DNA from 3 places in the Kitasatospora sp. NPDC059408 genome. Region 2 is predicted to be linked to each of the others. Evidence: riboswitches for the same ligand, from Rfam matches in the RefSeq annotation. Region 2 holds a riboswitch; each other region holds the start of a gene.
The links. Region 2 has a riboswitch for S-adenosylmethionine ahead of ACFXDE_RS13290 (IclR family transcriptional regulator). Riboswitches for the same ligand answer to the same signal wherever they lie in the genome.
Positions count from the first base shown of each region.

Region 1 (9,984 bases), on a different contig from region 2:
GTCGACGGCGCCGTCCGCGTCGAGGAAGCCGAGGACGAACTCCTCGGCCCCCTCGGCGCGGAGCCCGGCGGCGCGGGCGCGCAGCTCGTCCAGGTCGCCCGGCGCGAAGCCGTCCCGGAGGCGGAGCATGACGCGCAGCGGCAGGTCGACGGCGGCCCGGATCCGGGCGAAGTCCTCGACGGACGGGGAGAGTCCGTCGGCGGCCATGTCCGTGACCAGTTCGAGCCGGTCGGCGCCGCCCGACTCGGCGGCCCGGGCGTCCTGGGGGGTCAGCGCGATGACTTCGAAAATTGGTCTAGACATATCCGTAGCCTGCCACATCCGCCCACCCCCGGCGAGCCCGCCGCCCGCTTCCGGTCACCGGCCCCGGCAACCGGCTCGGGGTCACGCCGCGGCGCGCTCCTCGTCGACGTCGCCGCCGCCGGGGCCGCCCGTGCCGCCCCGCCCGATCCTGTGCATCGCCACCGCGGCGATCACCATCAGCCCGATCACCGGCAGCGCGACCGGCAGCAGCCGGGAGAGCCCGCCCGACTCGCGCCAGATGTTGAACAGGCTCGCGAACGTCGTCAGCGACAGCACCGCGACGCCCACGGCGGCCGGGAACTCCTTGCCGCGCAGAGCGGTGAAGGTCAGCAGCACCGGCACGAGCAGCAGCACCGCGAACCACTGCGAGTCCAGCGGGAAGGTGGTGTCGTCCCAGCGCTGGAGCCACACCAGCCCGGCACCACCGACCACCGAGGCCAGCACCACCCCGCGGGTGCGCCAACCCGGCTTCGGCAGCAGGTCCGTCGGCGCCGCGAGCAGCAGCACGGCGGCCAGCGCGGCCGGCAGGGTCGCCATGCCGACGTACCCGGCCCACCACAGGTCGAAGAACACCGGCCCGGTGAACGCCTGCGCCAGGACGGCCAGTCCGAGCACCGCCTGGATCGAGGCGATGACGCGCACGGCCGTCCACCGCCCGAGCAGCGCCGCGATCGCGAGCAGCAGCGCGGTCACCGGCGGCGCGAGGATCGTGGCCCACGTGGTGTACGAGTGGTCCCAGGTGAGCTTGAACGAGGCCCCGTCCGGGTCGGTGACCCACGGGACCAGCCCCGAACCGGCCAGCGCGCCGGCCACCATCGGCGCGGCGAGCCCGAGCACCCGCCCGAGCATCCCGGAGCCGGTCAGCCCGAGCCGCACCCGCAGCCCGTACGCGGCCAGGTCGAAGACCTCCCGGGCGACGGCCGAGCGGTCGGCCTCGGCCGTGGCGTCGGCGAAGACGGCGGCGATCTCCTCGCCGCGCTCGCGGCGGTACCGGGACGGGTACAGCTGGAGAGCGGCCCGCAGCGCGCCCGAGGGCGCTCCGATCGTGGGTGTGGTCATGCGAAACTCCCCCTCGTCAAGGTCCGCAGCGCGGTCCCGGGCTTCCCCTTCAGCGCCGACCGGACGGTGGCCAGCCGGCGCTCCGCCTCGGCCGCGACCGACCGCAGCCGCTCCGCCTCGGTGGCGAGCGCCGTCCGGCCGGGGCCGGTCAGCGCGTAGGTGCGGCGGGCCCGGCCGTCCACGATCTCCTCGGCGGCGACCTCGATCAGGCCCTGCTGGAGCAGGCGGTCGAGGGCGCCGTAGAGGGTGCCGGTGCGCATCTTGACCCGGCCGTCGGAGATCTCGGAGATCTCCTGGATGAGCGCGTAACCGTGCCTGGGCGCGTCGGCCAGTGCGGTGAGCAGCAGCAGCGTCGGCTCCTGCATCGAGCGTTCTGTCATGCGTCTACATATATCGTCAACCGGCATATAGGTCCAGCACCGGTCCCCCCGGAGAGGCGTCCGTTACACGACCAGCACAATGGCGCCCATGCCGAACACCGAGGACCTGCTCGCCGACTGGACCGCCCTGCTCCACCGCTGCGGCACCACCGTCGACCCCGAGCCGTACGGGCGGGAGCTGCTCCGGCGCTGGGCCGAGCCGCAGCGCAGGTACCACACCACCGACCACCTGCGCGCGGTCCTGCGGCACGTCGACGGCCTCGCCGCGCACGCCGCCGACCCGGACGCCGTCCGCCTCGCCGCCTGGTTCCACGACGCCGTCTACCGGCCCGACCGCTCCGAGAACGAGGAGCGCAGCGCGGCGCTCGCGGTCCGGGCCCTGACCGCCGCCGGTCTGCCCGCCGCGCGGACGGCCGAGGTCGAGCGCCTCGTCCTGCTCACCGTCACCCACGACCCCGCTCCGGGCGACCGCGACGGCGAGGTGCTGTGCGACGCGGACCTCGCCGTGCTCGGCGGCACCCCCGAGGCGTACGCGGCCTACGCGGCCGCCGTCCGCGAGGAGTACGGCTTCGTGCCCGAGCCGGACTTCCGGGCGGGCCGGGCGGCCGTCCTGCGCCGACTCCTCGCCCTGCCCGCGCTCTACCGCACCCCGGCCGCCCACGAGCGCCTCACCGCGCCCGCGCGGGCCAACCTGGCGGCCGAACTCGAACTACTGGAGAACTAGACCAACTTGCCGACCGGCGCGACGGCGGTGCCCTGCTTGCCGCACACCCAGTGCGGGTCCGGCCCCAGCTCCGGCTCCACGCTCAGCGCGTGCGGGTCCCCGTCGGCCGCGCAGGCGGTGCACAGCGGCCAGCGCCCGTACGCCTCCAGCAGCGCGTCCTGGACGTCCTGGGCGACCAGCCCGAGCACGTACTCGGTGCCGTCCGGCCACTGCTCCAGCCACCACCGCCGGTGCGTGACGGCCTGCTCCACGAGCGAGACGACGGCGGCGTCCGCCACGTCCCGCGCGGTGAGGTCGGACAGGATCTGCGCACGGGCCTCGTGCAGGGCGGTCTCGATGTCAGCCATCCGTCGATTCTCCCAAACAACGCCGCGTGGGCGGCCCCCCGAAGGGAACCGCCCACGCGATCGGAACACCGATCCGGTCGTACGACCCGGATCAGAAGTCCATGTCACCGCCCGGCATGCCGCCGGCCGGGGCCGCGGCCTTCTCCGGCTTGTCGGCGATGACGGCCTCGGTGGTGAGGAACAGGGCCGCGATCGAGGCGGCGTTCTGCAGCGCCGAGCGGGTCACCTTGGCCGGGTCGATGATGCCCACGGCGATCAGGTCGACGTACTCGTTGGTGGCGGCGTTCAGGCCGTGACCGGCGGGGAGGTTGCGCACCTTCTCCACCACGACGCCGCCCTCAAGGCCGGCGTTGGTCGCGATCTGCTTGATCGGGGCCTCCAGCGCCACGCGGACGATGTTGGCACCGGTGGCCTCGTCGCCCTCGAGCTCCAGCTTGTCGAACGCGACGGCGGCCTGCAGCAGGGCGACGCCACCACCGGCGACGATGCCCTCCTCGACGGCGGCCTTGGCGTTGCGGACGGCGTCCTCGATGCGGTGCTTGCGCTCCTTGAGCTCCACCTCGGTGGCCGCGCCGGCCTTGATGACGGCCACGCCGCCGGCCAGCTTGGCGAGGCGCTCCTGGAGCTTCTCGCGGTCGTAGTCCGAGTCGCTGTTCTCGATCTCGGCGCGGATCTGGTTCACGCGGCCCGCGACCATCTCGCTCTCGCCGGCACCGTCGACGATCGTGGTCTCGTCCTTGGTGATGACGACCTTGCGGGCGCCGCCCAGGAGGTCCAGACCGGCGTTCTCCAGCTTCAGGCCGACCTCCTCGGAGATCACGGTGCCGCCGGTGAGGGTGGCGATGTCCTGGAGCATGGCCTTGCGGCGGTCGCCGAAGCCCGGGGCCTTGACGGCGACGGACTTGAAGACGCCCTTGATCTTGTTGACGATCAGGGTCGAGAGGGCCTCGCCCTCGACGTCCTCGGCGATGATGACGAGCGGCTTGCCGCTCTGCATGACCTTCTCCAGCAGCGGGAGCAGGTCCTTGATGCCGCCGATCTTGGAGTTGGCGATGAGGATGTACGGGTCCTCGAACGTCGCCTCCATCCGCTCCAGGTCGGTGGCGAAGTAGGCGGAGATGTAGCCCTTGTCGAAGCGCATGCCCTCGGTGAGCTCGAGCTCAAGACCGAAGGTGTTGCTCTCCTCGACGGTGATGACGCCTTCCTTGCCGACCTTGTCCATGGCCTCGGCGATGAGCTCGCCGATCTGGGTGTCGGCGGCCGAGATGGAGGCGGTGGAGGCGATCTGCTCCTTGGTCTCCACGTCGGTGGCCTGGGCCAGGAGCTGGTCCGAGACGGCGGCGACGGCCTTCTCGATGCCGCGCTTCAGGGCCATCGGGTTGGCGCCGGCGGCGACGTTGCGCAGACCCTCGCGAACCAGGGCCTGGGCGAGCACGGTGGCGGTGGTGGTGCCGTCACCCGCGACGTCGTCCGTCTTCTTGGCGACCTCCTTGACGAGCTCCGCGCCGATCTTCTCGTACGGGTCCTCGAGCTCGATCTCCTTGGCGATGGAGACACCGTCGTTGGTGATCGTGGGGGCGCCCCACTTCTTCTCCAGCACGACGTTGCGACCCTTGGGGCCGAGCGTGACCTTCACTGCGTCGGCGAGCTGGTTCATGCCACGCTCAAGGCCGCGGCGAGCTTCCTCATCAAAGGCGATGATCTTGGCCATCTGAAGTGGTCCTCCGGGACACGGTCGACTGCTCGGACCAAGGGGTGCCCGCGACGGACGGCCAAGGTGTGCGGGGGTCTATTCCCCTACCGCTCCCAGGGCCTCACCGACCCGGTCCGCTGTCACTCTCAAGCTGTGAGTGCTAACGCCAATGATTAGCACTCCGGGTGGTCGAGTGCAAGCCCAATCGCCAAGCCGGGAGCCGCCGCGGGAACGCCGACGGGCCCGCACGACGCGTGTCGCGCGGGCCCGTCGAGAAGCGAGTGGTCACCAGCCGTGGGCCGCGCCGAGCTCCTGGAGCCGGAAGGGGTCAGACCGCGCGGACCATGTCCGCCTGCGGGCCCTTCTGTCCCTGGGAGATCTCGAACTCGACCCGCTGGCCCTCCTCGAGGGTGCGGTAGCCGTCCATCTGGATCGCGCTGTAGTGGACGAAGACGTCCGCACCACCGTCGACCGCGATGAAGCCGTAGCCCTTCTCCGCGTTGAACCACTTGACGGTGCCCTGAGCCATTCCGAACTCCCCTAGTGCTGTGCTGGCCCTTCACGGTCCCGCAGGTCGCGGGCCCGGGTTGGTTGTGAAGGCCGGCCCGGGGAACCCCCCCTGGGCGCAGCCGTGCACGCCGCGATCAACCGCCCCGAACGACATCCGTGAGCGGGTGATTGCGTCGACCGCGGCTGAATGTATCCGGATCGACGCCCTCTGCAACAGGGCCCTCCGCGGTGAATTCCGGGTCCGCATCAAGGGACAGGACGGGCCGAATCGGAAGGAACTCCGCAATTCACGCCGGACATAGCGGACGGATTACACAAATCCCCTGGAGAATTCTGACATCCGCGTGACATGTTTCCCGGACCCGGTCCCCGGGCGGTCTCAACGGACGGACGGCGGAGCGGCGGTTCGCACGGGGAGGGTGAGGGGGACCCCTGTTCCCGGCCGAGCGACACTCTACTCCCACTCGACCGGGAAATATTCCCGCCGAAATGCGAGCGGCCGCCCCCGCGCACGGAATGCGGAATTCCGTGCGCGCGGGCGGCCGGTCGGAGCGGGGCGCGGCTCAGCAGCCGCCGGCCACCGCCGGAATGATCGAGACGCTGGCGCCGTCCTTGATCTCGGTCGCCAGTCCCTCGGCGAATCGCACGTCGTCGTCGTTCACGTACACGTTCACGAAACGGCGCAGCTTGCCGGTGTCGTCCAGGATGCGCGCGGAGATGCCCGCGTGGTTCTTCTCCAGGTCGGCGATGACGTCGCCCAGGGTCCCGCCGTCGGCGGTGACCTCGGCGGACCCGCCGGTGTAGGTGCGCAGGATGGTGGGGATGCGGACGGTGGCGCTCATGGGTGGCTCTCCTCGTGGGGGAATCAGGCGGACGCGAGGCCGGCGGTGCGGAAGGACTCCAGCGTCGGGCGGATGACCGCGGTCATCCCGGCATCGGCGACGGCGTCCAGGGTCTTGAGGCCGTCACCGGTGTTGATCGCGACGGTCTCCTTGGCCGGATCCAGCTGCCCGGTCTCGACCAGCTTCTTGAGCACGCCGACGGTCACCCCGCCCGCGGTCTCGGCGAAGATGCCCTCGGTGCGGGCCAGCAGCCGGATGGCGGCCACCACCTCGGCGTCGGTGACGTCCTCGACCGCTCCGCCGGTGCGCCGCGCGATGTCCAGCACGTACGGGCCGTCCGCCGGGTTGCCGATCGCCAGCGACTTGGCGATGGTGTCCGGCTTCACCGGCTTGATCACGTCCCGGCCGGCCTTGAACGCCGCGGAGACCGGCGAGCAGCCCTCGGCCTGGGCGCCGAAGATCCGGTACGGCCGGTCCTCGACCAGCCCGAGCTTGATCAGCTCCTGCAGGCCCTTGTCGATCTTCGTGAGCTGCGAGCCCGAGGCGATCGGGATGACGATCTGCTCCGGCAGCCGCCAGCCGAGCTGCTCGCAGATCTCGTACGCGAGCGTCTTGGAGCCCTCGCCGTAGTACGGGCGGAGGTTGACGTTGACGAAGCCCCAGCCCTCGCCGGCCGGGTCGCCGATCAGCTCCGAGCAGAAGCGGTTCACGTCGTCGTAGTTGCCCTCGATGCCGACCAGCTCGCCGCCGTACACACCGGCCATGACGACCTTGCCCTGCTCCAGGTCGTGCGGGATGAACACGCACGAGCGGAACCCGGCCCGGGCCGCCGCCGCACCCACCGCACCGGCCAGGTTGCCGGTCGACGAGCAGGACAGCGTGGTGTAGCCGAAGGCGCGCGCGGCCTCGATCGCGCAGGCCACCACGCGGTCCTTGAACGAGTGCGTCGGGTTCCCCGAGTCGTCCTTCACGTACAGGTTCGCGGTGAACCCGAGCTCGCGACCGAGGTTGTCCGCCTTGACCAGCGGGGTCCAGCCGGGATTCAGGTTCGGCTTCGAAGCGACGTCCGCGGGCACCGGCAGCAGCGGCGCGTAGCGCCAGATCGACGCGGGCCCGGCCTCGATGCGCTTGCGCAGCTCCTCGGCGGCCTCGCTCCCGAACTCGTACGCGATCTCCAGCGGCCCGAAGCACTCCACACAGGCGAAGCTCGGACCGAGCGGGAAGCGGGTGCCGCACTCCCGACAGGACAGGGCGGTGGCGGGGCCGAGATCCACGGATGCGGGTGCGACTGTGTCGATAGCCATGATGGCGGAGGCCTCTCTCCTCATCTTCCCCGTGGTGCGGGCGCACCACGGGCCGGAATTGGCACCTGTCCCGCCGGGGCCTGGTGAAAGCCGCGCGAGAAGGTTGCCGGGACGTCAACGGGCCGTTCCCTCAGTCCCTCTGGATGAGCATGTGAAGTTGTCGTCAGCGGTGACCCCGGCGTGCGAAGGTCCGACCGCTGTACGAAGACTGTATCCGAAGGCGCCGAGCCCGAAAGGGACCGTCCGCCACGCGAGATGGCCCGTTCCACCCCGATCCGCCGAGGAGAGTCCCGTGCCCGCCGAACCGACCCCCGCACTCCTCCCGCAGGCGGCCTCCTGGCTGGGCCGCCGCTCGTGGAGCGCGGCCGACCGGCCGGTCGACACCCTCCTGGCGGCCAAGCGCCGCACCGGCCACACCGTCAGCGTCGTCCTGCCCGCCCTCGACGAGGCGGCCACCGTCGGCGACATCGTCCGCACGATCCGGCGCGAGCTGATGGAGCGCCTCCCCCTCGTCGACGAGCTCGTCGTCGTCGACTCCGGCTCCGCCGACGACACCGCCGCCGTGGCCGCCGCGGCCGGCGCCCGGGTCGTGCCGCGCGACGGGATCCTGCCCCGGCTGCCCGCCGTGCCCGGCAAGGGCGAGGTGCTGTGGCGCTCGCTGCTGGTCACCCACGGCGACATCGTCTGCTTCGTCGACGCCGACCTGCGCGAGTTCGACCCCGCCTTCGTCTCCGGCACCGTCGGCCCGCTGCTCACCGAGCCGGACATCCAGCTGGTCAAGGCCATGTACGACCGCCCGCTCGAAGTCAGCGGCTCCGCCGGGGACCCCGACGCGGTCTTCCCGGCCGGCGGTGGCCGGGTGACCGAACTGGTCGCCCGCCCCCTCCTCAACCTGCACTGGCCGGAACTCGCCGGTTTCGTCCAGCCGCTCGGCGGCGAGTACGCGGCCCGCCGCGTACTGCTCGAACGGCTCCCCTTCCCCACCGGCTACGGCGTCGAACTCGGCCTCCTGGTCGACGCGTTGGAACTCGTCGGCCTCGACGCCCTGGCCCAGGTCGACGTCGGCGTCCGCCACCACCGCCACCAGGACGGCCAGGCCCTCGGCCGGATGGCCGCCACCATCTACCGGACCGCGCTGGAACGCCTCGACCGCGCCCACCGTCTCAAGGCCTCGGCCGACCTCGTCCACCCGCTGCTCACCCAGTTCACCCGCGACCCGGAGACCCGCGCGTTCACCGCCCACACGCACCCCGTGACGGCCACGGAACGCCCCCCGATGCACACCGTCCCCGAGTACGCGAAGCGCCGCACCGACGGGTGACAGACCCGAGCAGTGCGGCCGCTGCGATCTCGCCGGTTGTCCGGCGATTGGTTTGCGACGTCTGCCGACCGGCAACGTACCAACCGTGACTCCTCCCCCTCTCGACGAGGAGGCTTCCCACTCGACCCCTGCGGAGCCTCATGGCGGCCAAGCCCTGACCGCTGCATGTCGCAGGTCTTCGACGGTACGGCCGCGCCGCGCTCCGCTCCGCCGTACGCTCGGATTCCACCCCGAAGGGTGAACGGGTAGACCCAGAAGAGGACTCATGGCCGATTCATCGACCAAACGTTCGAGCGCGACCGTGCTGGTGGCGTCCAACCGCGGACCGGTCTCCTTCAGCACCGCGGACGACGGCACGCTGACCCTCAAACGCGGTGGCGGAGGCCTGGTCTCCGGCCTCTCCGCGATCGACGACCCGAACGCCGTCTGGGTGTGCGCCGCCCTGGGCGACGCGGACCGCCGGGCCGCCCGCGAAGCCCCCCGCGGCCGCCTCGACCTGGCCGGCCACGACGTCGGCGGACAGGCCGTCCGGATGCTGGACATCGACCCGGAGACCTTCGCCCGCGCCTACAACGGCGTCGCCAACTCGACCCTCTGGTTCGTCAGCCACCTGCTCTACGCCACGCCCACCGCCCCCGCCTTCGACGCCGGCTTCCGCACCGAGTGGGCCGCCTACGAGACGTACAACCGGGCCTTCTCGGACGCCCTCGCGGCCGAGGCCGCCCCGAACGCCGCCGTCCTGGTCCAGGACTACCACCTGTCCCTCACCCCGGCCCTGCTCCGCGCGGCCCGCCCCGACCTGCGCATCGGCCACTTCTCCCACACCCCGTGGGCCCCGCCCGAGTACTTCCGGCTCCTCCCGGACGACGTGGCCAGGGCCGTCCTCACCGGCATCCTCGGTGCCGACCGGGCCGGCTTCCTCACCGAACGCTGGGCGAGGGCCTTCGCCGCGTGCTGCGAGGAGATCCTGCACGCGACCGTCGACCACGACGCCCTCACCATCACCCACGACGGCCGCACGACCCGCCTCGGCGTGCACGCCCTGGGCGCCGACGCCGACTTCCTGCGCGAGCGCGCCCACCGCCCGGACGTCGACGAGCGCCTCGCCGCCCTGCGCGAGGCCGTCGGCGACCGGCGCACGATCGTCCGGGTCGACCGCACCGAACTCAGCAAGAACATCGTCCGGGGCCTGCTCGCCTACCGCCACCTCCTGCGCACGCGCCCGGAGTGGCACGACCGCGTCGTGCACATCGCCTTCGCCTACCCGTCCCGCACGGACCTCGCCGAGTACCGCGACTACACGGCCCGGGTGGAGCAACTCGCCGAAGCGATCAACACCGAATTCGCCACCCCCACCTGGCAGCCGCTGATCCTGCACGTCAACGACGACTTCCCGCGCTCCCTCGCCGCCTACCGGCTGGCCGACGTCGCCCTGGTGAACCCCATCCGGGACGGCATGAACCTGGTGGCCAAGGAAGTCCCGGTGGTCTCCGACCGCGGC
Region 1 is NZ_JBHYWI010000127.1:9,083-19,066, forward strand. It holds gene ACFXDE_RS41490 (copper homeostasis protein CutC) at 1-303, opposite strand, end outside; gene ACFXDE_RS41495 (hypothetical protein) at 385-1,362, opposite strand; gene ACFXDE_RS41500 (PadR family transcriptional regulator) at 1,359-1,742, opposite strand; gene ACFXDE_RS41505 (hypothetical protein) at 1,831-2,466, shown strand; gene ACFXDE_RS41510 (hypothetical protein) at 2,463-2,813, opposite strand; gene groL (chaperonin GroEL) at 2,905-4,524, opposite strand; gene ACFXDE_RS41520 (cold-shock protein) at 4,835-5,035, opposite strand; gene ACFXDE_RS41525 (ubiquitin-like small modifier protein 1) at 5,580-5,858, opposite strand; gene thrC (threonine synthase) at 5,882-7,162, opposite strand; SAM riboswitch class I at 7,180-7,312, opposite strand; gene ACFXDE_RS41535 (glucosyl-3-phosphoglycerate synthase) at 7,455-8,483, shown strand; gene ACFXDE_RS41540 (trehalose-6-phosphate synthase) at 8,749-9,984, shown strand, end outside.
Region 1: another riboswitch for S-adenosylmethionine. It lies ahead of thrC (threonine synthase); the one in region 2 lies ahead of ACFXDE_RS13290 (IclR family transcriptional regulator).

Region 2 (9,984 bases):
GTATCGCGAACACGCTGCCGCCGGGGCCGGTGGTCACGCCGAACGGCAGCGCCTGCGGGCCGGCGAGCTCGACGTCGCCGAGGAGGGAGAAGCGGGTCGCCGCCGTGCCGGGGAAGCCGATGCCGGCCCGTTTGCGGACGGTGCTGCGGCCGCCGTCGCACCCGACCAGGTACGCGGCCCGGATGCGGTACTCGCCTCCGTCGGCGGACACGGTGGCGGTGACGGACTCGAAGTCCTGTTCCAGCGTGAGCAGTTCGTGTCCGCGCCGGATGTCGGCGCCCAGGTCGAGGGCATGCTGCTCCAGGACCTCCTCGACCCGGGTCTGCGGGATGCCCAGCGAGTACGGGTGGCCGGTGTGCGCGCCCGCGAGGGTGAGCGTCACGGGCAGGCCGGAGAACGCGGCGTGCGGGACCTGCCGGCCCTCGGCGATCAGCCGTTCGGCGAGGCCGCGCCGGGCCAGCAGGTCCAGGGCGCGGGCGTTGAGGTTGAAGCCGCGGCAATAGTCCGGCCGCCGCGGGTGGCGTTCGAGCACGACCGCGTCGACGCCGGCGAGCCGCAGTTCGCTCGCGAGTAACAGCCCGGCCGGGCCGGCTCCCACGATCAGCACCTCGGTCATCGGGTGGTGGTTCCCTTCTCGTCCGTCGGGTCGGACCAGGTCCAGCCCTGCTCGGTCCGTTCGGCCCGTTCGGCCCCGGGCCAGGCGAGGCTGCCGTCGCGGATCTCGGCGACCGTCCGCCGCGTCCAGGCCAGTTCGGCCTCCCAGGCGTGCAGCGCGCACTCGACCTCGATCATGAACAGCCGGGGGACGCCGCCGGAGCCGACCGTGTCGGCCAGCACCGTGCCCGTCTCCTCGATCCGCCGGGCCAGGTGCTCCGCCCGTTCGGCGAGCGCCTCCGCCGCCCCGTCCGGACCGAGCGCGCCGAGGTAGGACACCGCGGCCATGAACTTCGGGTACTCCGCGACGGGCGTGCGCAGCAGTTCGTCGATCCACTGGACGAACTCGTCCTGGCCCAGGCCGGTGACCGCGTACACGGTGCGTTCCGGCCGCCGGCCGTCGCGCGCCGTCTCGACCGGCTCGATCCAGCCGTGCCGCACGAGCGACTCGACTGTGTCGTACAGCGAGCCGGAGTTGACCTTGAAGCTGCTGTCCTTGTGCCGTTCCCGCAGGGTGGAGGCCATCTCGTACGGGTGCATCGGCTGTTCCTGCAGCAGGCCCAGCACGGCCAGCGCCAGCGTGTTGGAGATCTTTCGTTTCGCCATCGAGGTACTCGCCGATCTCTAGTCGGTCTCGGTTAGCCGGATCCGACTATACGGATCCGGCTAACCGATGTGAACCACCGATCGCGCGAAGCGGGATATTTGAACGCGTTCAATTGAGGCGCTAGGCTCGAAGCCCGAGATGAGGGGGGAACCCATGAAGATCGTCATTCCCGGCGGCTCCGGCGCGCTCGGCACCCTGCTCGACCACCGCCTGACCGCCGCCGGCCACCGTGTCGTCGTCCTCAGCCGCCGGCCCGCCGGGCCCCGTCAGGTCTGGTGGGACGGTCGGCACCTCGGAGCCTGGGCGACCGAGGTCGACGGCAGCGACGTGGTGCTCAACCTCGCCGGGCACAGCGTCAACTGCCGCTACACGGACGAGAACCGGCGGGCCATGATGGACTCCCGGGTGCTCTCCACCCGGGCCGTCGGCCGGGCCGTCGCCGCCGCCCGCCGCCCGCCCGCCGTCTGGCTCCAGATGAGCACCGCGACCGTCTACGCCCACCGCCACGACGCGCCCAACGACGAACTCGACGGCGTGATCGGCGGCGCCGAGCCCGACGCCCCGGCCTCCTGGCGGTACAGCATCGACATCGCCCGCGCGTGGGAGGACGCCCAGGCCGAGGCCGACACCCCGCACACCCGCCGCCTCGCGCTGCGCACGGCCGCCGTCCTCGGGCCGGAGCGCGGCGGGGCGTTCGACTCGCTCTCCTGGCTGGCCCGGCTCGGCGCCGGCGGGCCGATCGCGGGCGGCGCGCAGTACGTGTCCTGGATCCACGAGCGGGACTTCGTCCGCGCCGTCGAGTTCCTCGCCACCCGGGACGACCTCGCCGGCCCGGTCAACCTCGCCGCCCCGCACCCGCTGCCCCAGCGCGAGTTCATGCGCGACCTGCGGGCGGCCTGGGGCATGCCGCTCGCTCTGCCCGCCACGCGCTGGATGGCCGAGCTCGGCGCCTTCGCGCTGCGCTCGGAGACCGAGCTGCTGCTGAAGAGCCGCCGCGTCGTGCCGACCAGACTGCTGGACGCGGGCTTCGCCTTCGAGCACCCGGACTGGCCGCAGGCCGCCCGCGACCTGGTGCGGCGGCTGCGCGGGCGGTGACGGCCTCCGGTGCCCAGGCCGCCCGGGGCTGCCGGGGCCGCCGAGTGGCTGGGAGGTCTACGGCGGGACATGCTCGTCGGAACATGCTCGTCGGGGCGGCCGAGCCCCGGACGACCCCGATCGGGAGGCGACAGTGACGGGTGTGACCAGCGCCGATCTCCTCGTGGACGCGTTCGGCCGGATCCGGGAGGAGGTCGCCGGCGTCGTCGACGGCCTCTCCCCCGAGCAGCTCGCGTTCCGGGTGCGGGATCCGGCCAACTCGATCGCCTGGCTGGTCTGGCACCTCACCAGGATCCAGGACGACCACGTCGCCGACGCGGCCGACCGCGAGCAGGTGTGGACCGCGGACGGCTGGGCGGAGCGCTTCGCCCTCCCGTTCGCCGCGGCGGCCACCGGCTACGGGCACCGGCCCGCCCAGGTCGCCGAGGTCACCGCCACCGCCGAGCTGCTGCTGGGCTACCACGAGGCCGTCCACGCCCGGACGGTCGACTTCGTGCGCAGGCTCAACGGCCCGTCCCTCGCGCGCGTCGTCGACGAGTCGTGGAACCCTCCGGTCACCCTGGGGGTGCGACTGGTCAGCGTGATCTCCGACGACCTCCAGCACGTCGGCCAGGCGACCTACGTACGCGGGCTCCTGGGCGGGGGCTGACCGCCCGGAAGAAGGGCACGGTCGGACCGAATCGGGCGGGATGGGACGATACGTGCCATGTCACGCACGTCTCCCCCGGTCCGGGGCACCGCCGCCCCGCCCGACCCGCTCCGCCGCCTCCTGCTCGAACTGGGCGACGCCCTCCTGGGCGGTGGTCTGCCCGTCCACGACGTCGAGGAGGAACTCCACGGCCTGGGGCGGGCGCTGGGGGCGCCCGGGGTGCAGGTCGCCGCCCTGACCAACGGGCTGTTCGTCTCCCTGGGCCCGGACGACGCCACCGCGTTCCGGCCCGTCGGCGCCGCACTGCGCTTCGAGCAGACGGCCGACGTCCTCCACCTGGTGCACCGGCTGCGCGCCGGCGGGCTCGACGGGCCGCGGGCGCTCGCCGAGCTGGACGCGATCCGCCGGGCGCCGGCCCGCTGGCCGACGTGGGTGGCGGACCTCGGGGCGCTGCCGGTCGGGGTCGGGGTCTGCATGTTCCTGCAGCCGGCCGCCGCGAACGTGCTGGCGGCCGGGGCCGGCTCGCTGGTCGTCGCGGGACTGACCGTGCTCGCCCGGCGCCTGCCCTCCCTGCGGCCGCTGCTGCCCGTCACGGCCGGGTTCCTCGTCGCGCTGCTCGTCCTGGCGCTCGCGCAGGCCTCGCTGCTGGACGGCCCGCTGCGGACGATCGTCGCCACGCTGGCGATCCTGCTGCCGGGCGGGCTGCTGGTCACCGGCCTGTCGGAGATCGCCGCGGGCTCGGCCAGCGCCGGGACGGCCCGGCTGGTGTCCGGCGCGGTGCAGCTCGCGCTGTTCCTCGCCGGGGTGGCCGCCGCCACCACCGCGATCGGCATGCCCGCCTCGGCGCTGGCCAACGTGCAGGTGGCCAAGCCGAGTTGGTGGGTGATCGGGCTCGGCCTCGCGATCGCCGTCGCGGGCGTCGTGATCAACGTGAACACCCCGCCGAGCGCCGTTCCGTGGATCGTCGCGGTGATCGCGGTGAGCGTCACCGTCCAGGTCGTCATCGGCTCGGAGCACGGCGCGGCGATCGGCGGCCTGGCCGGGGCGGTCTCCGCCGCGGTCGCCGCCACCCTCGTGCACTGGCTGCCGGGCGGCCCGCTCTGGCAGGTGCTCTACCTGCCGGCGTTCTGGATCGTCGTGCCGGGCTCCTTCGGCCTGCTGAACACCGCCCAGATCGAGGTGGGCAACGGGGCCCAGTCGGTGCTGGCGGCCGTCTCGGCGGTCTTCGGGGTGTCGATCGGCACCCTGATCGGCTCGGTGATCAGCCGCATTCCCCGTCCGGCGCTCCTCACGCCGGCGCCTCGGACCTGAGCCGACGCCCCGGGCCTGGGGCCTCGGGCCTGAGCCGACGCCTCAGGCCCGGGGCCGGGGCCGGGCCGGTCACGGGTGGCGCAGCGCCTCGGTGAGGTGGTTCGCCGCCTCGATGACGGCCTGGGACAGGCGCGCGCCCGGATGCCGGGTGAGCCGTTCGATCGGGCCGGAGACGGTGACCGCGGCCACCACCCGGTTGGACGGCCCGCGCACCGGCGCCGACACGGACGCGACCCCGAGCTCGCGCTCGCCGATGGACTGCGCCCAGCCCCGCCGCCGTACGCCGCTGAGGGCCGTGGCCGTGAAGCGCGCCCCCTGGAGCCCCCGGTGGAGGCGCTCCGGCTCCTCCCAGGCGAGCAGGATCTGGGCGGCGGCGCCGACCTTCATCGGGAGCGTGACCCCCACCGGCACCGTGTCGCGCAGACCGGAGAGCCGCTCCGCGACGGCCACGCAGATCCGGACCTCGCCCTGACGGCGGTACAGCTGGGCGCTCTCGCCGGTGACGTCGCGCAGGTGCACGAGCACCGACCCGGCGGCGGCCAGCAGCCGGTCCTCCCCCGCCGCCGCCGACAGCTCGGCGAGCCGGGGGCCGAGGACGAACCGGCCCTGGAGGTCCCTGGTGACCAGCCGGTGGTGTTCCAGCGCGACGGCCAGCCGGTGGGCGGTGGGGCGTGCCAGGCCGGTGGCGGCGGCGAGTCCGGCCAGGGTGACGGGCCCGGACTCCAGGGTGGCGAGGATCGCGGTGGCCTTGTCGAGCACGCCGACGCCGCTCGTGAGCTCCATGGATGGGTACTCCAGTCTCGAATCCGCGGCCGACGGGTGGGTTCGGCACGCGGGGGCTCCCCGCGGGGAGCGCGGGGGTGGTCAGCGAGAACGGGCCGGAGAAGTCGGCCGGATGCCTGCGCCGGGCACGAGACGGGTACGCGGAAGGGCCGGGGCGGGAAGCGCCCGGGCGAAGGACAGCACAGAGAGCACCGTGTCTCCTCATCTTTCCCGCGCCACGTTGGCGACAGGCCGGAGTTGGCACTGATCCCGGACGGCACGGCGCGTACTTCGGACGCCGGGTCGAACGGGGAGTTGCCGGGGCTTCGTAGGGCCGGTCCCTCCACCCCTCTGGATGATTCGCGAGGAACGATACAAGACTCCCCGCCCCGCCCGCCAAACTCCCCCCTCCTCCTTCGTGGGAGCACGGCTCCCGCCGGGCCCGGTCGGCGGGGCTCTGGCATGATCGCCAGCCATGACCGACCTCGCGTTCGACGCCCTGCTCTGCGACCTGGACGGCGTCATCCGCTTCTACGACGGCGACGAGGTGACGCGGCTCGAACGGGCCACCGGCCTCGCCCCGGGCACGACGACGGAGATCGCCTTCGCCCCCGAGCGCGACCTCCCGCTGCTGCTCGGGCGGATCACCCGCGCGCAGTGGGCCGCGTCCATCGCCGAGGCCCTGGCCACCCACGTCCCCGCCCCGCAGGCCGCCGACCTCCACCGGCTCGTGGCGCCCGTCCTGGGCGAGGGTGGCACGGCCGCCCCGTAGAGCGTCCGCCTGACCGTCCGTCACATTCTGTTCTACTCAAGGAAGATCACCGAAACCTCCGTTCCGAATCGGGGCGCTCGCGTCGCGGATCCGGACATCTGTCACGGTTTCGAAGCGGCAGTGCCACGACTTCGCATATCCCTCACCGAGCCGCGACCGGAGCTCTACCGTTTTACCGACGGTCCCCTTCTCGACCGTCCCCGAGCGGAGGGCGAGCACATGAACGGTCGCCAGGGTCCGGTCGTGCGGTCGGGGGTGGTCGCCGTGGCGCTGTGCGCCGCCGCGGCCTGCTCCTCCGGCACGAGCCAGGCCCACGACGGCGTGCAGGACCTCGTGACCGGTACCGGGTTCGACACCGGGCAGCAGCGGATCACCGGGGCCTCGACCACGTTCCCGGTCGGCCAGACCGCCTACGTGGCCTTCATCACCGACGCGGGCGGCGCGGGCGGGACGGTACAACTCGACCTGGTCCGCGGCGGGCAGTCCGAACCCGAGGCACGCAGCCTGCCGGTCACGGTCGCCCAGGGCCGGCACGTCTACACCAAGCAGATCGACCTCGCCATCGCGGGGAGCGTCCAGGTCCAGGCGCTCTACAACGGCGTGGTGGTCAAGTCCCTCTCCCTGAAGGTCGGGTGAGGACCATGACGATCCGACCGGCGCGCAGCGCGGCGCCGCTCCTCGTGACCGTCGCGCTCCTCACCTCCCTCGTCGGCTGCGGCAGCTCCGGCCACGCGGCCGCCCCTCCGCCGAAGTGCGACACCTCCTACGTCTACACGAACGTCAAGGACGGCGGCACGGCGCTGGAGGTCGTCGACGCCCAGATGTCGCAGAACCAGACCGGCTCGACGGAGACCTGGTCGGTGAGCACCACCCGCGAACAGACCCTCTCCATCCAGGAGTCGGAGAGCACGACGGTCAAGGCCCACGTCGCCGTGGCGGGCACCGCGCTCGTCACCGGCGCCTCGGCCTTCGTCCCCGCGGCCGAGGGCCAGGCGAACGCCGTCTTCGACTACGAGCACCGGACCGACTCGTCCGTCTCCCGCACGTCGTCCAAGTCCACCAACACCAAGGTCGCCATCCAGGTGCCGCCCGGCACCACCGCCTACGCCCTGTACGGGGTCGTCATGAAGTGGACGACGGGCACCGTGCGGACCGACGCCTGCGGCGGAAGCACCGGCGGCGGCGAGACGAAGACCTTCATCCTGCCCGAGGCCTACACGTGGTGCAGCTGGTTCGTCGGGCCCGATTCCTTCACCGACGGCAACCAGAGCCCGTGCGAAGTGGTGCCCGGGCAAGGACCGCAGAGCCTCAACTGAACACCACCAGAGAAGGGTTCGGACCCGTGCAGCCCGTCAAGATCAGCGTCCAGTCCGGAGCGCTCGCCGCCATCGGCGTGATCGCGTTCATCGACAGCTTCCTCCCGTGGTACACCGTCTCCGAGAAGTCGGGCGCCACGGGCCTCCTCACCCAGTACGCGGCGAGCGGCAACGCCTGGGACGTGGGCGCCGGCGCCTGGATCCCGATGGTCGCCCTCGTGGCCGTCGGTATCATGGCCGCCCTCCCCGCCATCGGCCGCGGTCTGCCCGCCCGCCAGGGCCACGCCACCAATCTCGTGCTCGCGCTGATCGCCACCGTGATCGTCCTGCTGCGCTGGCTCACCTACCCGTCGATCCCCGTCGGCCAGTCCGCCTTCATCGACGCCGGCGCCGACGTCGGCACCTACCTCGGCGTCCTCCTCGGCCTCGCCGCCACCGGCGCCGCCTACCTCGGCTTCACCGCCAACGGGGGCACCCTGGACAGCTTCACCAAGATCTTCCGCACCCCGCCCGCATAGGCGGTCCTCTCGCAGGCAGGCCGGGGAGTCCTCGACTCCCCGGCCTTTGCGCACACCCGGGTCAGGCCGCGATCGCGCGGGCCGCCCGTCGGGTCTTGATGTCGCGGTAGCAGTACGCCGCGATGGTCAGGACGAACACGGTGAAGTAGGGCCACGTCTCCGAGAGGGCCAGGTGGCGGCCCCAGGTCTGGCTCACGAACACTGCGATCTGTCCGATGACGCCTGCCGCGGCCACGCGCCCCGTCACACGTGTCAGACCGGTGGAGCGCGCTTTGAGTACTGCCGTGTAAATCCAGGTGATCAGAACGGACGAAAGCCCGATTCCCATCCTGAAGGCCGTGAAGAGCAAGAACACCCACAGGCACACCGAGAGGAGTGCCTGCCCCAGGATGATCGACCACGCCGCGACGTCATAGCGGTCCAGCGCCCGCGTCGATCCGGTGTCCGGCCGTGGACGGGGGCTGCTCTCTCTGCGGGTGGGGGCCGGAGGCGGGAGCGGGGCCGTCGCTGCCGTGGAGGGGCGTCGGTCGGTCCGTCCTCCTGAGGGTGCGGGGCTTCCGGCAGGTTCGGAGGTGTCGTCGACGTGCCGTAGCGCCAGGGAGACCTCGGCGGCACTCGCGTACCGCCGGTCGGGGTCCTTCTCCAGCAGCCTCAGCACGAGGTCGTCCCACGCCGAGGGAACCCCCGTGGACACCGAGCTGGGTGCGGGCGGCTCCTGGGTGAGGTGTGCCGTGAGGTGTCCCATGGCGTCGGGGGCCTGGAAGGGGAGGCGGCCGGTGATCATCTCGAAGAGGAGGCAGCCGAGGGCGTACAGGTCGCTGCGCGGTTCCGGGTAGCCGCGTGCCTGCTCGGGCGCCATGTAGGGGGGTGTGCCCACGATGAACCCGGTCCGGGTGAGCCGGTCCCCGGTCGCGTAGGGGTCGGCCGCCCTCGCGATGCCGAAGTCGAGGACCTTCACCGTGCCCGACGGCGTGATGAGGACGTTGGACGGCTTGATGTCCCGGTGCGTGACTCCGGCCGCGTGCGCCGCGGCGAGCGCGTCCGAGATCAGTGCGCCCCATCGGGCCGCGTCGGCGAGGGCGACGGCGCCTCGGCGCAGCATCGTGTCCAGGCCCTCGCCCCGCACCAGCTCCATCACCAGGAACGGGGCCCGTTCGCTCCCCTCGCCGGTCTCGCCGAGGTCGTGGATGGTCACGATGTTCGGGTCCTGCAGTCGGGCGGTGATGCGTGCCTCGCGCAGGAATCGGGCGCGGGCCTCGTCCCCGCGGCTTCCGTCACCCGCGAGCAGGGAGATCACCTTGACCGCGACGCTGCGGCCCAGCGTCTCGTCCAGCGCCTCCCACACCTGCCCCATGCCGCCCTCGCCGAGCTGCCGCACCAGCCGGTAGCGGCCCCCCAGGAGCTGGTCCCGCATCATCATGCCCCGCCCGCTTCGTCCGCCTCGTCGTCGAGGACCGTCCGGCCCTCCGCCGACTCGCCCACGCTCCCCGGCTGCCGGCCCTTGGCCCTCTCGGCCTTTTGGCCCCTGGCCCTGCATCATGCCGTACACGCCGGATTGACGCGGGCGAACGGCCGAAGATCGACCGCTTGGGGGTGAGTGATCGTCACCGGAGGGGTGGGCAGCCTCCGGCGGATCCGCCGCGCGGCGGGAGGTGCCTTTCCGCCTATGGCGTGCCGACGGTCCGGTGGACACGTGGCGGGTGGTCTCCGGTCGAAGGGCGGCACAGGCGGCGTTCCAGGTCGGCGAGGTGCCAGGCCGGTCTCGACCGCAGGCGGGACGCGACGGCCGACACCGCTCCGGGGGCGTACCCGCAGGCCCGGAGGATCCGCCCGGCGGCCTCGGGCTCGGCGGCGACCCGGCCGGTGCCCACCACTCTGGTCAGGAGCAGCAGCGCCTCCTCCTCGGTGAAGGCGCCCAGTCGGTGCGGTTCGGCGTTCTCCAGGCCGGTCATGGTGTGCCGGCCGGTGATCAGCACCAGGCACGTCGGGGAGGCCGGCAGGAGCGCGCGGACCTGGCCGGTGGTGGCGGCGTCGTCCAGCACGACGACGGCCCGCTTGCCGTGCATCCGCTCGCGGAACAGGGCGGCGCGCTCGGCCGGTCCGGTCGGGACGTGCTTCGCGGGGACCTCCAACTGCCGCAGGAACATGCCGAGTACGGCGTCCGGATCGGCCGGTGGGTGCTCGGGGTCGCTGCCGCGCAGGTTGACGTACAGCTGGACGTCGGCGCACCGGCCGTCGCGGACGAGGCGGTGTGCGGCGTGCAGGGCGAGTTGGGTCTTCCCGATCCCGGCCGGGCCCTC
Region 2 is NZ_JBHYWI010000016.1:16,137-26,120, forward strand. It holds gene ACFXDE_RS13265 (FAD-dependent monooxygenase) at 1-616, opposite strand, end outside; gene ACFXDE_RS13270 (PadR family transcriptional regulator) at 613-1,260, opposite strand; gene ACFXDE_RS13275 (TIGR01777 family oxidoreductase) at 1,415-2,356, shown strand; gene ACFXDE_RS13280 (DUF664 domain-containing protein) at 2,499-3,005, shown strand; gene ACFXDE_RS13285 (threonine/serine exporter family protein) at 3,063-4,316, shown strand; gene ACFXDE_RS13290 (IclR family transcriptional regulator) at 4,386-5,099, opposite strand; SAM riboswitch class I at 5,298-5,440, opposite strand; gene ACFXDE_RS13295 (hypothetical protein) at 5,554-5,850, shown strand; gene ACFXDE_RS13300 (hypothetical protein) at 6,070-6,486, shown strand; gene ACFXDE_RS13305 (hypothetical protein) at 6,492-7,166, shown strand; gene ACFXDE_RS13310 (hypothetical protein) at 7,193-7,684, shown strand; gene ACFXDE_RS13315 (serine/threonine-protein kinase) at 7,746-9,104, opposite strand; gene ACFXDE_RS13320 (NB-ARC domain-containing protein) at 9,349-9,984, opposite strand, start outside.

Region 3 (9,984 bases), on a different contig from region 2:
CAGCGAACGCACCTTCTTGCGCAGCGAGTCGGCCTCCCGCCGGACGTCCTCGGACTCGGCCCGCTGCCGGTCCAGGTCCGCGCGCGCCCCGGCCCGCACCTCGGCCAGCTCGGCCTGCAGCTTCTCCACCAGCCGGGCCGCCTCCGCGGCCGCGCCCTCGGCGCCGGCCCGCTCGGCCTCCTCGCCGGCCTCGGCGACCAGCCGGCTCCAGCCCGCCGACCGCACCAGGTAGGCGGCGGCCGCGACGTCCATCGGATCGGCGGCGCCGGGGACGCTGCCCGACTCCAGCGCCTTCACCAGGTCCGGCTGGCCCAGCCGCAGCCGCTCCGCTATCCGCAGCCGGAAGGCCGGCTCCGACTCCAGCGCCGCCGCGATCGCCGTGGCCGCGTACTTGGCCCGCCGGGCCGGGGTGAACTTGGCGTACTGACGCAGGCTCTGCGGCAGCTCACCGGGCGGCAGTCCGCCGAGCGCGTCCGCGGCCAGGCCGACCACGCGCCGGCGCACGCCCTCCGGCAGCGGCCGGTCGAGCTTCTCGGCGGGACGGCCGGCTCCCGGGTCCGCGGCGGTTCCGGACGCGGCGGCACCGTCGGCGGCCCCCGCCGTCCCGGCGGCCGGCTCCGCAGCGGGCTGCCCCTGCGGTCCGGCGGGCTCCCTCGCTGCGTCCACCACGTCCTCGGCTCCGATCCTGGTCCAACGGGTGCGGCCCCGCGGCCGCCGTCCCTGTCGTCACGCTCCGTGCGTTCTGTCTGTATTGTCCCGTGCGGCGGACGGCCGTGCCGTGCACCGTCCACCGCACCGGCGGGGCATCAACCCTGCTCGGCCTCGACCGCCGCGTCGTCCGCGCCCGGGCGGGCGACCAGCTCGACCTGGTCCACCGCGTTGCACCAGCGGCAGCGCACCGTCTCGACCGTCTCGCTCAGGACTTCGGTCTCCTCGACCTTGGACTCGCCGGCCAGGTCGAAGTGCAGGAACTCGGTGACCCGCGCGGAGCGGGTCACGTCGAAGCGGGTGAGGTTGCCGCACAGGGTGCAGCGCCAACGCGTCTCGGCGGTCAGAGCGGGGACGGTCATCGGGGGTCCTCTCGGGTGGTCCCTGGGTGGGCTAGGCGCTCCCCCCGGAGCCCCGGCATCGGCGGCGGGAGGCGGGAATGCCCGCCCCAAGCCTATTGCCTGGGGCAACCATCACGGCCACCGGTTCGGGCGATCGGGACGGCTAGTCCACCTGCCGTACAGCGCGGTGTCACGGAGGGCCCGCGGAGGGATGCTTGGCCGCATGGCGCTCGCGGCCCCCGGCCACACCGACGCGCGGGACCGCGGCCCCGCGGTGCCCGCCCCGGCGGTCACCTACGCCCTGATCGCGCTCAACACCCTGGTCTTCCTGTTCGGGCCGGCCGCCGGACTCAACCCCCTCTACGGCACCGGGCAGGCCCGGCTCTGCGCCGAGCAGCGGTACGAACAGCGCTGGGGCGCCGTCCCCGCCGAACTGCTGGCCGGGCGCCCGCTGACGGCCGAACAGCTCGCCGAGGCCCCGGACCCGGTCCCCGGCTGCCCGGCCGCCCCCACGCCGGGCAAGCGCCCGGCCGTCTCCGTCCTCACCGGCCTCTTCCTGCACGCCGGCTGGCTGCACCTGGCCGGCAACCTCCTCTTCCTCCACGTCTTCGGCCCCACCGTCGAACGGCGGGTCGGCCGGGCCCGCTTCCTCCTCTTCTACCTGGCCGCCGGGAGCCTCGCGACGTACGGCTTCGCCCTCGCCGAGGCGCACTCGGCGGACTCCACCCGCGTCCTGATCGGAGCCTCCGGCGCGATCTCCGCCGTCCTGGGCGCCTACCTGCGCTTCCACCCGCGCTCCCGGGTGACGACGCTCGTCCCGCTGCTGCTCTTCCTGCCGCTGCGGTTCCCGGCCTGGCTGGTGCTGGGCCTCTGGTTCGCCCTGCAGTGGTGGTCGGTGCACTCGGCCGGGCCCGGGGTCGCCTACCTGGTCCACGTGATCGGCTTCTGCGCCGGCTTCCTCTACGCCTGCACCGTCGTCGGTCACCCCCCGAGACGACCCGGCTGAGGCCCGATACGCTGGCGCCACCCCACGAAGGAGCCGGAACAGTGATCACCGCCATCGTCCTGATCAAGACCAGTGTCGACCGCATCCCGGAGATCGCCGAGGCCATCGCCGCCATCGAGGGCGTCAGCGAGGTGTACTCGGTGACCGGCGGCTACGACCTGGTCGCGATGGTGCGGGTGCGCAAGCACGACGACCTGGCCGACGTCATCCCGGGCCGGCTGAACAAGGTCCCGGGCGTCGCCCACACCGAAACCCAGATCGCCTTCCGCACCTACTCCCAGCACGACCTGGAGGCCGCGTTCGCGCTCGGCCTGGACGAGTAGTCCTCAGTCCTCACGGCGAGTGTCGGCGACGCAACGGCCGCCCTCGTTCCGGTAGTTCCACGCCGCGCCGTCCGTGACCAGCTCGCGGACGGCGGTCAGGAAGCGGTCGACGTGCTCGTCCGGGGTCCCGGCGCCGAAGCTGACCCGGATGGCGTTCAGGCTGCGCTCGCCCGGCAGCGACGGCTCCGGCGCGCCGCACTCGGACGGCGCCACGTCCTCGTCGCCGAGCAGCGTGCGCACCAGCGGGTGCGCGCAGAACAGCCCGTCGCGCACGCCGATGCCGTACTCGGCGGAGAGCGCGGCCGAGAAGTGCGAGCTGTTCCAGCCCCGGACGACGAAGGACAGCACGCCCACCCGCGCCGAGTCGGAGCCGAACAGGCTCAGCACCTTGACCTGCGGGATCGCCGCCAGCCCGGCCGTGAGCCGGGCGATCAGCGCCTGCTCGCGGGCCTCCAGCGCGTCGAAGCCGGCCTCGCTCAGCGCCCGGCAGGCGGACGCGATGGCGTAGGCGCCGATGACGTTCGGCGAGCCGGCCTCGTGCCGGGCCGGGCCGGTGTGCCACTGGACGGCCACCGAGCCGTCGGCCTCCCGGGCCACCGTCCGGGTCGCGCCGCCGCCGGCCAGGTACGGCTCGGCCGCGTCCAGCCAGTCCGCCCGGCCGGCCAGCACCCCGGCGCCGAACGGCGCGTAGATCTTGTGGCCGGAGAAGGCGATCCAGTCGACGTCCAGCTCGGCCACCGAGACCCGGTGGTGCGGGGCGAGCTGCGCGGCGTCCAGCACCACCCGGGCGCCGTGCCGGTGCGCGGTCGCGGTGAGCTCGGCGACCGGCCACAGCTCGCCGGTGACGTTCGAGGCGCCGGTGACGCACAGCAGCTTCGGGCCCTCGGGCGCCCCGGCGAGCGCGGCGTCCAGCGCGGCGACGGCCTCGGCGTGCGAGCGGGGAGCGCGCAGGTAGGCGACGTCGAGCCCGGCGTGGGCCCAGGGCAGCAGCGAGGCGTGGTGCTCGGTCTCGAACGCGAACACCCGGGTGCCGGCCGGCAGCGCGGCGGCGAGCAGGTTGAGCGAGTCGGTGGTGGCCCGGGTGAAGACCACCTGGTCGCCCTCGCGCAGGCCGAGGAACTCGCCGACGGTCCGGCGGCTCTGCTCGAACAGGTCGGTGGACAGCTGCGAGAGGTACCCCGCGCCGCGGTGCACGCTGCCGTAGTAGGGGGCGTACGCGGCGACGTCGTCCCACACCCGCTGCAGCGCCGGAGAGCTGGCCGCGTAGTCGAGCGGCGCGTAGCCGACCTTCTCGCCGTTGACGAGCGGCACCTGGACGTCGTGGCCGAGGACGGCGAGGGGGGCGTTCGAAAGGGGGCGGGCGGAGCTCGTCGCAAGAAGGGCGGTGGTGGGCGACGGCTGGGCGGCGAGAGACATGAGGATGCACTCCTTCGGAGGTCGAGGGACCCCGGGAGTGCTAGTCGTCGGGCGTCCGCGCTTGCCTCGCGGACGGTTCGCCGCGTGGCCCGGTCCTCACCCAGGGCACCCCGCCACGGACGGAGGGTTGCCGGACAGCAAGCTGGGGCTTGTCGCTGTCACTCATGACCTGGACAGGACTCTAGGTCGCGTCCGCCCGGTGGTCAAACAGGCATCCACCATCCGGACAGCCGAAGGGGCCCGCGGCGACGAACTGCCACGGGCCCCTCAACTCGCTTGTCAGTCCCGGCCGGTGGCCTCCGACCAGCGCCGCAGCAGCTCCTGCGCCGCGCCCGAGTCCACGGCCGCCGCGGCCCGCTCCATGCCGGCCGCCAGTTGCTCGGCGAGCGGCGCGTCCGTCAGGTCCAGCGCCACCAGCGCCGCCGCCGTGTTGAGCAGGACGGCGTCCCGCACCGGCCCGCGCTCCCCGGCCAGCAGCCGGCGCGCGACCTCGGCGTTGTAGGAGGCGTCCGCCCCGCGGAGCGCCTCGATGCCGACGAGCTCGATGCCGACGTCCCGCGGGTCGAAGGCGGTCTCGGTGACGATGCCGTCCCGCACGATCCACACCTGCGACGTCGTGGTGACGGTCAGCTCGTCCAGGCCGTCGTCGCCGCGGAAGACCAGCGCCGTGGAGCCGCGCCGGGCGAGGACGCCCGCGATCAGCCCGGCGAGCCGGGTGTCGAAGCAGCCGACGGCGTGCGCGGTGACCTTCGCCGGGTTGGTCAGCGGGCCGAGGATGTTGAACGCGGTCGGCACCCCGAGGTCGCGCCGGGCGGTGGCGGCGTGCCGCATCGACGGGTGGAACTTCGCCGCGAAGCAGAAGGTGAGCCCGACCTCCTCGGCCACCTCGGCGACCCGCCGGGCCGACAGGTCCAGGGCGATGCCGAGCTTCTCCAGCACGTCCGACGACCCGCTCGCCGAGGAGGACGCCCGGTTGCCGTGCTTGACCACCTTGGCACCGGCGGCCGCCGCGACGATCGCGGACATCGTGGAGATGTTGACGGTCTTGGCGCGGTCGCCGCCGGTGCCGACGATGTCCACCGCCGGGCCCGGGATGTCCAGCGGCTCGGCGTGCGCGTACATCGCGTCCACCAGGCCGCTGATCTCGTCGACCGTCTCGCCCTTGGCCCGCAGCGCCACCATGAACCCGGCGACCTGGACGGGGGACGCCTCGCCGCTCATGATCCGGTCCATCGCCCACGCGGTGGCCGAGCGGTCGAGGTCCTCCCCCTTCAACAGCGCCGCCAGGAGGTCCGGCCAGGTGCGGACCACCTGCGCGGGGTCGGTACCACCGTTCGCAGGGTTCACGTTCACCATGGCTGACTCCAGCTGTTGTCGGTTCCCCCAGGGGGGACGTCCGTACGGATGGAGTCAGCCTATCGAGCGGCGGGGTACCTCCGGCCCTGTCTTCTCTAGTACTGAGACGGCGCCGCTCAGCGCGTCGCGGGGGCCCGCTTGGCCAGGCGCGCCCGCAGCAGCGTGGCCACCGCCCCGGCCAGCGCGACCGGGTCGACCGGGCGCGAGATCGCCGCGTCGGCCCGGCTCCAGGCGGCCAGCCAGGAGTCCTGCGGCCGGCCGATCAGCACCAGCACCGGCGGGCAGCCGTAGATCTCGTCCTTGAGCTGGCGCCCGAGTCCGAGCCCGCCGGCCGGCACCGCCTCGCCGTCCAGGATGCAGAGGTCGACGCCGCCCTTCTCCAGCGCCCGCAGCACCGCGGGGGTGGTCGCGCACTCCAGGTAGGACAGCTCCGGCAGATCCTCGGCGGGCCGGCGGCCGAGCGCCGTCAGCACCTGCTCGCGGGTGTTGCGGTCGTCGCTGTAGACGAGGACGGTGAGCGTCTCATCGGTCGTGTACGCCATTGACCCTGCTCCCTCAAGTGTGATCCGGACCACGTTCGCCTGACCCGGATGCTACTCCGGATCACCCCCGGCCGAGCCCTCCCCCGCGCGCGTTCCTCCTCAAGGCGCCGCGCCCGGGGCTCACCCGCCCGGAGGACGCCCCGTCACCCGGGCACGCGCAGTCCACCCGGACGGCCGACAGCCGGGCCCGCTCCCCTACCTCCGGGCACTGCGCCGACCGTGCATCGACACGCTGGGCAACGGGGTCCAAGGGCCCTCCGAGGAACCGTCAGAAAAGGGACACGCCGCTGCTCAGGTACCGTCCGGGCACCTGGGTGCCCCCCAAGCGGGCATACCGCACGCACCGGACACTCCGAGGGAGACCCCCCGGCGTGAAGACGGAATAAGGGACCGACATAATGTCCGTCGTGGCGACAGCAACAGCAGTAGAAACCGGGCACGCGCACGGATCGGTCAACCGGCCGAACATGGTCAGCGTCGGAACGATCGTCTGGCTCAGTTCCGAGTTGATGTTCTTCGCGGCCCTCTTCGCGATGTACTTCACGCTCCGCTCCGTCAAGGGGCCGGAGTTCTGGACCGAGAAGGCGCACGCCCTCAACGTGCCCTTCTCCTCGGTCAACACCACGATCCTGGTGCTCTCCTCGCTGACCTGCCAGCTCGGCGTGTTCGCCGCCGAGCGCGGGGACGTGAAGAAGCTCCGCTCGTGGTTCGTCATCACCTTCGTGATGGGCGCGATCTTCATCGGCGGTCAGATCTTCGAGTACACCGAGCTGGTCAAGAAGGACGGCCTCTCGCTGTCCTCCGACCCGTACGGCACGGTGTTCTACCTGACCACCGGCTTCCACGGTCTGCACGTGACGGGTGGTCTGATCGCCTTCCTGCTGGTCCTGGGACGGACGTACGCAGCCAAGCGCTTCACGCACGAGCAGGCCACCGCCGCCATCGTGGTGTCGTACTACTGGCACTTCGTCGACGTCGTGTGGATCGGCCTGTTCGCGACCATCTACCTGATCAAGTAACCAGCTGATCAGGTCGCTGGCCACCGGCTGCGGCCCCCGCCCTCACCGGCGCAGGGCCGCTTCTGCCGGTGCCGACGCTCCCACCGACCGACCGCGCGCGCAGCCCTAGCCGGGCCGCCTCGTGCCGGCCAGACCGGCAGCCGGGTGCACCCACCAGTCGACCAGATCCTGACACCGGGGTTATTCCGTGAAAAAGCTCTCCGCACGACGGCGCCACCCATTGGCGGCGCTGGTCGTCCTACTTCTCGCCCTGGCGGCAACCGGGGGGCTGTACGCCGTGTTCGCGCCCGCCGGCAAGGCGCAGGCCGACGTCGCCGCGCAGTCGCTCGCGATCGACGAGGGTAAGAAGCTCTTCGCCGTCGGCTGCTCCTCCTGCCACGGCCTGAACGGCGAGGGCAGCAGCGACGGCCCGAGCCTGGTCGGCGTCGGTTCCGCCGCCGTCGACTTCCAGGTCGCCACCGGCCGCATGCCGGCCCAGCAGCCCGGCTCGCAGGTCCCGCGCAAGAAGAACATCTACTCGCAGGCCGAGATCGACCAGCTCGCCGCCTTCGTGGCCTCGCTCGGCCCCGGCCCGGTGACGCCGACCCAGGAGCAGTACACCTCGACCAACCCCGAGGACATCTCCAAGGGTGGCGAGCTGTTCCGCACCAACTGCGCCCAGTGCCACAACTTCGCCGGCCAGGGTGGTGCCCTGACCAAGGGCAAGTACGCGCCGTCGCTGGAGGGCGTGGACGCCAAGCACATCTACGAGGCCATGCAGACCGGCCCGCAGAACATGCCGTCGTTCCCGGACACCACCATGCCCGAGGAGCAGAAGAAGCAGATCGTGGCCTTCGTCCGCCACACCACCAACGATGAGCCCAACCCCGGCGGTCTCACGCTCGGCAGCCTCGGTCCGGTGACCGAGGGCCTGTTCGGCTGGATCTTCGGTCTCGGCGTGCTCATCGCGGTCGCGATCTGGGTCGCCGCCCACACCCCCAAGGCCAAGAAGTCATGAGCCACGACATGTCAGAAGAGAAGCTTCCGGAGCACCACGGCTCCGCCGGCGAGGTCGCCGAGCACGGCGACCCGTTCGCCGACCCGGGCCTGCCGGCCCACGAGCCCCGTCGCACCGACATCGACGAGCGGGCCGCCAAGCGCGCCGAGCGCCAGGTGTCGCTGATGTTCGTGATCTCGATGATCGCCACCATCGGCTTCATCGCGTCGTACGTGGGCATCGACCCCGACAAGATCGTCTACATCTTCCCGCTCGGTCACGTCAGCGCGCTGAACTTCGCGCTCGGCCTGACCCTGGGCGTCGCGCTGTTCCTGATCGGCGCGGGCGCGGTCCACTGGGCCCGCACCCTGATGTCGGACGTCGAGCTGCCGGCCGAGCGTCACCCGATCGAGGCCGACGACGAGGTCCGCGCGGACGTCATCGACCAGTTCAAGACCGGTGCCGCCGAGTCCGGCTTCGGTCGTCGGAAGATGATCCGCAACACCCTCATCGGCTCGATGGCGCTGGTCCCGCTCTCCGGCGTGGTCCTGCTCCGCGACCTCGGGCCGCTGCCCGAGAAGAAGCTGAAGGAGACGGGCTGGAAGGAGGCGACTCCGGCCAAGCCGCTGCAGCTCATCAACATGAGCACCAACCTGCCGATGAAGGCCGACGACATCGTCATCGGCTCGCTGACCTTCGCCATGCCCGAGGGGCTGCACGTCCACGACGAGGACTTCCAGCAGGCCATCGCCAAGGACGCCCTGATGCTGGTGCGCATCGCGCCGGACGACATCAAGGACGACAAGTCCCGGGAGAAGGGCTTCGAGGGCATCCTCGCCTACTCGAAGATCTGCACCCACGTCGGCTGCCCGATCAGCCTCTACGAGCAGCAGACCCACCACGCGCTCTGCCCGTGCCACCAGTCGACCTTCGACCTGTCGGACGGCGCGCGCGTCATCTTCGGCCCGGCCGGCCACCCCCTGCCGCAGCTGAAGATCACCACTGACGAACAGGGTCACCTGGTCGCCACCGGCGACTTCGAAGAGCCTGTCGGCCCGAGCTACTGGGAGCGTGCTCGATGAGTAGCGCGAGCAGCACCACCTCCGGTGCCGCCAAGCCCACCAGCACGCGCGCCAACCCCGCCAACAAGTGGGAGGCCGCGGCTGACTGGACGGACGGCCGGCTGGGGATCTACTCCCTCGCCAAGGCCAACCTGCGCAAGATCTTCCCGGACCACTGGTCCTTCATGCTGGGCGAGATCTGCCTCTACTCGTTCGTCATCATCATCCTGACGGGCGTGTACCTGACGCTGTTCTTCAAGCCGTCGATGGCCGAGGTCGTCTACAACGGCTCGTACGTGCCCCTCAAGGGCATCGGCATGTCCGAGGCGTACGCGTCGACCGTGAACATCAGCTTCGAGGTCCGCGGCGGTCTGCTGATCCGCCAGATCCACCACTGGGCCGCCCTGGTCTTCGTGGCGGCGATGCTCGTGCACATGATGCGCGTGTTCTTCACCGGTGCGTTCCGCAAGCCGCGTGAGATCAACTGGGTCTTCGGCTTCCTGCTGCTGGTCCTGGGCATGTTCGACGGCTTCTTCGGCTACTCGCTCCCGGACGACCTGCTGTCGGGCACCGGTATCCGCTTCATGGAAGGCGCGATCCTCGCCGTCCCGCTGGTGGGCACCTACATCCAGATGTTCCTGTACGGGGGCGAGTTCCCCGGCACCGACATCATCCCGCGGTTCTTCACGATCCACGTGCTGCTGATCCCGGGCATCATGCTCGGCCTGCTGGTGGCTCACCTGATCCTGGTCTTCTACCACAAGCACACCCAGTGGGCGGGCCCGGGCAAGACCGAGAAGAACGTCGTCGGCATGCCGCTGATGCCGGTCTACATGGCCAAGGCCGGTGGCTTCTTCTTCCTGGTGTTCGGCATCATCGCCGCCATCTCGGCGATCGCGTCGATCAACCCGATCTGGGCGTACGGCCCGTACCGCCCCGACCAGGTGTCGACCGACGCCCAGCCGGACTGGTACATGGGCTTCTCCGAGGGCCTGATCCGCGTCATGCCGGGCTGGGAGATCAGCCTGTGGGGCCACACCCTGAACCTGGGCGTGTTCGTCCCGCTGATGATCTTCCCGCTGGTCCTGGTCGCGATCGCGGTCTACCCGTTCATCGAGGGCTGGATCACCGGCGACAAGCGCGAGCACCACATCCTGGACCGCCCGCGCAACGCCCCGGTCCGCACCGCCCTGGGCGCCGCGTGGATCAGCCTCTACCTGGTCCTGCTGATCGGTG
Region 3 is NZ_JBHYWI010000039.1:67,759-77,742, reverse strand. It holds gene ACFXDE_RS25030 (NYN domain-containing protein) at 1-666, opposite strand, end outside; gene ACFXDE_RS25025 (hypothetical protein) at 807-1,070, opposite strand; gene ACFXDE_RS25020 (rhomboid family intramembrane serine protease) at 1,273-2,055, shown strand; gene ACFXDE_RS25015 (Lrp/AsnC ligand binding domain-containing protein) at 2,097-2,378, shown strand; gene ACFXDE_RS25010 (aminotransferase class V-fold PLP-dependent enzyme) at 2,382-3,794, opposite strand; SAM riboswitch class IV at 3,847-3,964, opposite strand; gene trpD (anthranilate phosphoribosyltransferase) at 4,074-5,150, opposite strand; gene ACFXDE_RS25000 (hypothetical protein) at 5,267-5,692, opposite strand; gene ACFXDE_RS24995 (heme-copper oxidase subunit III) at 6,091-6,711, shown strand; gene ACFXDE_RS24990 (c-type cytochrome) at 6,899-7,708, shown strand; gene ACFXDE_RS24985 (Rieske 2Fe-2S domain-containing protein) at 7,717-8,769, shown strand; gene ACFXDE_RS24980 (cytochrome bc complex cytochrome b subunit) at 8,766-9,984, shown strand, end outside.
Region 3: another riboswitch for S-adenosylmethionine. It lies ahead of ACFXDE_RS25010 (aminotransferase class V-fold PLP-dependent enzyme); the one in region 2 lies ahead of ACFXDE_RS13290 (IclR family transcriptional regulator).